Regions from separate parts of the Enterococcus sp. AZ128 genome, predicted to be linked through region 3. Evidence: predicted binding sites of a transcription regulator. Region 3 holds the regulator's gene; each other region holds the start of a gene.
What was found. Region 3 encodes CtsR, which represses protease genes until heat stress. Its sites were predicted from a motif close to TTGGTCAAAAAAGGTCAAANA; they were not measured.
Positions count from the first base shown of each region.

Region 1 (2,262 bases), on a different contig from region 3:
GGATATTTTAGTTGCTTGGTATTTCTCATCAAACCAACTTCCTGCATCCAATTTCTTAATTTCTTCCAATGTTAACTCTCTAATCAGACCCTTGCCATCAGTTGTTCGATCGACACTTTCGTCATGGATGACAACCAAATGCTGGTCAGCAGTTAGATGAACATCCAATTCGATTCCATCCGCACCAGTCCGTACCGCTTCCATGAACGCTGGCAATGTATTCTCTGGATGAGTCCCTGCACTCCCGCGATGAGCAATAATTACTGTCATCTAATATCACCTCGTTCGTAATTACCTAAAATAATTCAAATCTGTTCACAATTTTACAGCAACATGTTACTGTACCTTGAAATAGCGTAAAGGTTGCTTTGTTGATCGAGATAGCTGCTGTTTTTTTTCGTCTAAAATTTCCAGAAGCTGTTCAGAAAAAGTCTCCATAACGATCCGCCCGCCTTTGTAAGTATATCCACCGATTTTAACCGTTTCTTCGGGAGATAAAATAACTTTGCGATGAGAAATATTTTTGAAAAATTCTTCAATCAAATAATTTGGTAAATAAAAATTATTCTGAGCGGCAAAAGAATTCAAGTAAATGAAATCATCGATCGTAATGTAACAGTCATCAAATGAATTAAACGTTACATAGTCTTGCATTAAAACATTCCGTTTGGATAAAATTTCATTAACCTTTTTATTTAAGAGATTAATTGTTTCAATTTCTTTAACCTGGTGCTCTAACTCTCTTTCACGCTGATGGCGTAGGTCGATATACTTAAAAACAAAATAGACTGCAATTCCCGTTAATCCTGCTCCAATCAATACGCCGATTAGTCCAATAAATGCGATTTCCACGTTTTTCCCTCCTGCTTTCATACTTTTAAAATTAATTCTTACAAAAAAATCAACTGATTTTCAACACGCTCATCATCCCACTGGCATTTTACATAATGTGGCAATCTGACATCCTGTTATCATCGTCATTAATAGTACCATATTTTTCTGTTTCTAGGATAGTTTGACCCGTTTAAAAGAACGATGCCTTCTATTTGACCAAAACTGACCAACGTTGTATACTTTCTTTAAGTTTTAGCAATCTAACCTTGTTTGTGCTAAAATAATTTACGAACAATATTTTAAGGAGGATTCACTATGAATTTAGTCCCTACAGTCATTGAACAATCATCTCGTGGCGAACGCGCTTACGACATTTATTCTCGTTTATTGAAAGACCGCATCATCATGTTAAGCGGCGAAGTAAACGATGATATGGCGAATACCATCATCGCCCAGTTGCTTTTCTTGGATGCCCAGGATTCTGAAAAAGATATCTACCTTTACATCAACTCGCCAGGTGGCAGTGTTTCTGCCGGCTTAGCAATTTTTGACACGATGAATTTTGTTAAAGCTGACGTACAAACGATTGTACTTGGTATGGCAGCCTCAATGGGTAGCTTCCTATTAACAGCCGGCACTAAAGGCAAACGTTTTGCATTGCCGAATGCCGAGATTATGATTCATCAACCATTGGGCGGAGCTCAGGGTCAGGCAACAGAAATCGAGATTGCTGCACGTCATATCTTGAAAACACGCGAACGTTTGAATAATATTTTGGCTGAGCGCACAGGTCAACCAATCGAAGTGATCGAACGCGATACAGATCGTGACAACTTCATGTCTGCTGAAGAAGCAAAAGCTTACGGCTTGATTGATGAAGTTATGGAAAACAGCAGCGCTTTAAATTAATAGCAGCTAAAAAACCGAGGATTTCCCTCGGTTTTTTGTTTACTTTTTCTACTAATACTATAGGCCAACTTCTTCAATGATTAAAAAAATGACGATACGATCTTTTACCATTGATCGTCGTGTAATTGCGATTGTATTACAGATACATTCCGTTTGTAGACAATCTCCGCAAAGACCTTTCTTAATACAAGGTGTCTTTTGCAATCCCAAGCGATGGGCATTTAACGGGGCTGTGTTTTTTCGTACCATCTCCACAGTCATATCCAAACTGCCATAAACTTTTTGCATACTGACAAAGGCTAACACTTTGTCAGGCCCATATGTTATAGCAGCAACGCGATTTCCTACACTGTCAACATTCACTAGTTCTCCATCTTCCGTAACACCATTTATACTGGTCAAAAAATAATCGGCTGTCAACGCCTGTTTCATTACTTGATGTCGTTCTTCCGGCGAACTCGTTTTTTCGCGGTCGATCATCGGTTGACCGCGATTGTAAAGGGCTTCAATGATACCTGA
Region 1 is NZ_JBIORZ010000001.1:1,677,828-1,680,089, forward strand. It holds gene IGI38_RS08235 (glycerophosphodiester phosphodiesterase) at 1-270, opposite strand, end outside; gene IGI38_RS08240 (hypothetical protein) at 337-852, opposite strand; gene clpP (ATP-dependent Clp endopeptidase proteolytic subunit ClpP) at 1,150-1,743, shown strand; gene IGI38_RS08250 (lactate utilization protein) at 1,801-2,262, opposite strand, start outside.
Region 1: a site for CtsR is predicted at 1,044-1,064, ahead of clpP (ATP-dependent Clp endopeptidase proteolytic subunit ClpP). Genes of this name have one in related genera too.

Region 2 (2,262 bases), on a different contig from region 3:
ATTGATCTATGGTTAACAGTCGCTTTGATCAGTTTTACTGTAATTTTAGGGGGTATTTTGCCAGCGCCTGGAGGAATTGGCGGTTTCGAATTTGTCTATGTACTCTTATTTAGGAATGTTGTTGGAAAGGTTGATGCTGTTTCTTCATTGCTGCTTTACCGCTATGCGACTTACTTATTACCATTTCTAGTTGGGATGGTTTATGTCCTGTTTAACAAACAGCGTCAGATTAATCATGAAATTAAAGAAGCAAAAAAAGAAGTGAACGATTAATTTCGTTAACTTCTTTTTTTTGTCCAACTTTTCGTAAAAAACTAAAGTTGATTGATAGTACTCATTAATAATGAACGACCAGTTTTCCAATCATTTTATCTTCTTCGACGAATTGATGTGCTTGGTAAAAAACCTCTGGAGAGAAACCTGGAATGATTTTTGTTAATGTACTTTGAATTTTTTTCTCTTGTAACAAGCGAACAAGCAGTTCTAAGATGGCTCCCTGTGAGTTTAGATTAAAGTCATAATCGGTTTTTGCAAACATATATTCCCAGTCAAAACTGCCCGACTTGTTTTTTAATTTAGCTAGGTCAAGATCTTTATTTGATTCTACGATCGACCCAAGATGTCCAAAAGGTTCTAGTAAATCACTCATTTCTTCAAAATAGTGATCTGTAGAGTGGAGAATCAAAATATAGGGCAAAGTAGGATAACCAATCCGTTTTAGTTGTTTAGTCAAATCTTTATGGTGATCAATGATATGGTCAGCGCCCATTTTCTTTGACCAAACCTTGCTTTCTTTACGTGATGCGGTAGTAATCACTGTTAGTCCAGCCCACTTAGCTAATTGAGTGGACACCGATCCGACGCCGCCAGCTCCGTTGATAATCAGTAATGTTCCTTCATTTTTCCCTTCTTCGGGAGTTAAGCCCATTTTTTCAAACAGCATTTCGTATGCCGTAATAAAGGTTAATGGCATTGCGGCTGCCTCGTCCGTAGAAATTCCGCTTGTTAACTTTGCGACGATACGAGAATCGATAACTTGATTTTCACTATAACTGCCAAATCTTTTAGTAGTGCCAGCGAAAAGAACTCGATCGCCAACTTCAATATTTTTAACCTCGCTGCCCAAGTGAGTCACGATACCAACACTGTCAAAGCCTAGTACATGGGGTTGAGGTGTTCCTTTACCGCTTTGTCTCAATTTTGTATCTACTGGGTTAATGGAAACCGCCATATTCTTTACGACAAGATCAAATTTATTTAATTTAGGAAGCATCACTTCATAGGTTTCAAAATGGTTTCCGTTCGAAAGGTGAAACCCTTTTTCGAACCCAATCACACGAGAAATCATTGAATCACTCTCTTTCTAGTAATGAGAGAATTGTAGCATTATTTTGTTTTTCTTCATAATAATAAACTTTGATTTTGATGAGTTTATTGTTTGACCTTAACTGACCAACGTTATATACTAATGTTTGTAAACTATTAATTATGTCGGAGGTATGTTTATGAATATCGAAAAAATGACGACAACTTTACAAGAAGCGATCGCTGAGGCGCAGCAGATTGCGGTTACAAGGCATCATCAAGAAATCGATATCGCCCATGTATGGAAGATATTTTTACAGCCTAATCACTTTGGTCGAAATTTTTATGTAGACGCTGGTATTGATGTTGATCAATTTGAACACGAAGTAGATAAAGCGTTGGAAGGCTATCCAACAGTTAGTGGAGGTAATGTCCAATATGGTCAAAACCTCAGCCAAAATCTATTCAATTTATTAAACGAAGCGGATAAATTGCGTGAAAAATTTCAAGATGATTTCTTATCAACGGAAATCGTCCTCTTGGCGTTAATGAAATTAAAAAATTATTCCTTGACAAAATATTTGAATCAACAAGGATTAAATGAAAAAGAGGTACAAAAGAATATTGAAGATATACGAGGAGGGGATCGAGTGACCTCGCAAAATCAAGAAGAAACCTATAAAGCATTAGAAAAATACGGTGTTGATCTAGTTCAACAAGTCAAAAATGGGAAGCAAGATCCGATTATTGGTCGCGACGAAGAAATTCGCGATGTGATTCGAATTCTTTCACGAAAAACTAAAAATAATCCCGTTTTGATTGGTGAACCTGGTGTTGGTAAAACTGCTATCGTTGAAGGATTAGCACAACGGATCGTACGAAAAGATGTTCCAGAAAACTTAAAAGATAAAACTGTTTTTTCCTTGGACATGGGTTCACTGATCGCTGGTGCTAAAT
Region 2 is NZ_JBIORZ010000001.1:1,052,020-1,054,281, forward strand. It holds gene IGI38_RS05170 (lysylphosphatidylglycerol synthase transmembrane domain-containing protein) at 1-273, shown strand, start outside; gene IGI38_RS05175 (zinc-binding alcohol dehydrogenase family protein) at 338-1,348, opposite strand; gene clpB (ATP-dependent chaperone ClpB) at 1,506-2,262, shown strand, end outside.
Region 2: a site for CtsR is predicted at 1,436-1,456, ahead of clpB (ATP-dependent chaperone ClpB). Genes of this name have one in related genera too.

Region 3 (2,262 bases):
GAATCTTTTTCAATATATTTTTGATATTCATCTAATGTTGTCGCACCAATGGTTTGCAATTCACCACGAGCTAAAGCAGGTTTTAAAATATTCGATGCATCAATCGCACCCTCTGCTCCGCCAGCACCGATCAAAGTATGCAATTCATCAATAAACAAAATAATTTGTCCATCATGATAAATTTCATCAATCACTTTTTTCAGACGATCTTCAAACTCACCTCGATATTTTGTACCAGCAACTAAGGCGCCCATATCTAACATCATCAGACGTTTTCCACGCATATCTTCAGGAACATCACCAGAAATAATTCGTTGCGCTAAGCCTTCAACAATTGCCGTTTTACCGACACCAGGTTCTCCGACTAATACAGGATTATTTTTCGTACGTCGACTCAAAATTTGCACGACACGGCGTACTTCACTATCTCTTCCAACTACTGGATCTAATCGTTTTTCCCGCGCCAATTTCGTCAAATCACGAGCTAAGCCATCTAGTGTAGGTGTTCCTTGAGAATTACTTTGTGCAGGTTTAGCCGCTGTTTTCCTGCGAGCTCCCGCACCTTGATTCGTATTTTGTGTTTCATTGACGCCCATTTTTTTCAGTAAAAGCTGTCGCATTTTAGGCAAACTCAAACCTAGGTTCACTAAGATATGAGAAGCTAAGATTTCATCATCCCGTAATAATCCTAATAAGATGTGCTCAGTACCTACCAATTTTGCATTAAAACGTTTCGCTTCATCATCAGCAAAAATCAATATCTGCTTCGCTCTAGGAGAATAAGGAAGATAGCCGCCTTCTGGATAAGACTTAACAGATCCATATCCCGTCATGTGCTCGATTTCTTCACGAATATCATTCTCGCTTGAATTCATCTGACGCAATGTTTTGCCCGCAATTCCTTGTTGTTCAATTACTAACGCTAACAATAAATGCTCCGAACCAACCGAGCGGTGTTTAAAATATTTGGCTTCTTGTTGCGCAATCGCCAATACTGCTTTGGCGCGTTCTGTATACAGCTGATCCATATCTCTCACTCCTTTTTCTCATAACTTAAGCGTTCCAAAAATCCATGTAGAATCCTTGAACGTAGTCTATTTTCAATTTGACTGATTCCAAGAACATTCTTCGATACTGCACTCAACATCAAATTGCCTTCATTCTCTGTAATAATTTCTTCTTCAAATAGTTTCTGAATTATCCCAAAAGCATTTGCTTCAGAAATTTCACTGCCAAAAGAGTCCATTAATTGTTCCAAAAAGTAATGCTGATCAGAAATCTTAACTTTACTTATTCGAATATAGCCGCCTCCGCCACGTTTGCTTTCAACTAAATAACCGCGTTGAAAAGTAAAGCGCGTATTGATCACATAATTTATCTGGGAAGGTACACAATTAAACAACTGCGCCATCTCAGCCCTTCGAATTTCGATAATTTCACTATTTTCCAAAATATCTTTTAAGTAAGATTCGATCAAATCAGAGGTATTTCTACTCATAATATCGCCTCCTATTGACTATTCCTGACCATAATTATATCGAATTTGGCGCATGAAATAAAGAAGAACGCCTTTCTTTAAATTAGGATAAAAAAAAAGAAGGTTTTCACCTTCTTTTGATCGGGAAGACAGGATTCGAACCTGCGACACCTTGGTCCCAAACCAAGTACTCTACCAAGCTGAGCTACTTCCCGGTAAATAAAAAAATTATGCACCCGAGAGGACTCGAACCTCTAACCCCTTGATTCGTAGTCAAGTACTCTATCCAATTGAGCTACGGGTGCGTATTTTATTAATGCCGAGGACCGGAATCGAACCGGTACGGTGATCACTCACCGCAGGATTTTAAGTCCTGTGCGTCTGCCAGTTCCGCCACCCCGGCGTTTCTTCCCCTGGTCTTCAGGAAAGCGGAAAACGGGGTTCGAACCCGCGACCCCCACCTTGGCAAGGTGGTGCTCTACCACTGAGCTATTTCCGCGCGATGCCGGCTAAAGGACTTGAACCCTCGACCCTCTGATTACAAATCAGATGCTCTACCAACTGAGCTAAGCCGGCAACTAAATAATATTAGAAATGCGGGTGAAGGGACTTGAACCCCCACGCCGTAAGGCGCTAGATCCTAAATCTAGTGCGTCTGCCAATTCCGCCACACCCGCATATACTTATGAGCCGTACTGGGCTCGAACCAGTGACCCTCTGATTAAAAGTCAGATGCTCTACCAACTGAGCTAACGGCTCAAATGGGGGTTAACGGGTTCGAACCG
Region 3 is NZ_JBIORZ010000004.1:466,616-468,877, forward strand. It holds gene IGI38_RS23445 (ATP-dependent Clp protease ATP-binding subunit) at 1-1,028, opposite strand, end outside; gene IGI38_RS23450 (CtsR family transcriptional regulator) at 1,034-1,501, opposite strand; tRNA gene IGI38_RS23455 (tRNA-Pro) at 1,619-1,692, opposite strand; tRNA gene IGI38_RS23460 (tRNA-Arg) at 1,709-1,782, opposite strand; tRNA gene IGI38_RS23465 (tRNA-Leu) at 1,795-1,880, opposite strand; tRNA gene IGI38_RS23470 (tRNA-Gly) at 1,905-1,976, opposite strand; tRNA gene IGI38_RS23475 (tRNA-Thr) at 1,981-2,053, opposite strand; tRNA gene IGI38_RS23480 (tRNA-Leu) at 2,073-2,154, opposite strand; tRNA gene IGI38_RS23485 (tRNA-Lys) at 2,164-2,236, opposite strand; tRNA gene IGI38_RS23490 (tRNA-Val) at 2,240-2,262, opposite strand, start outside.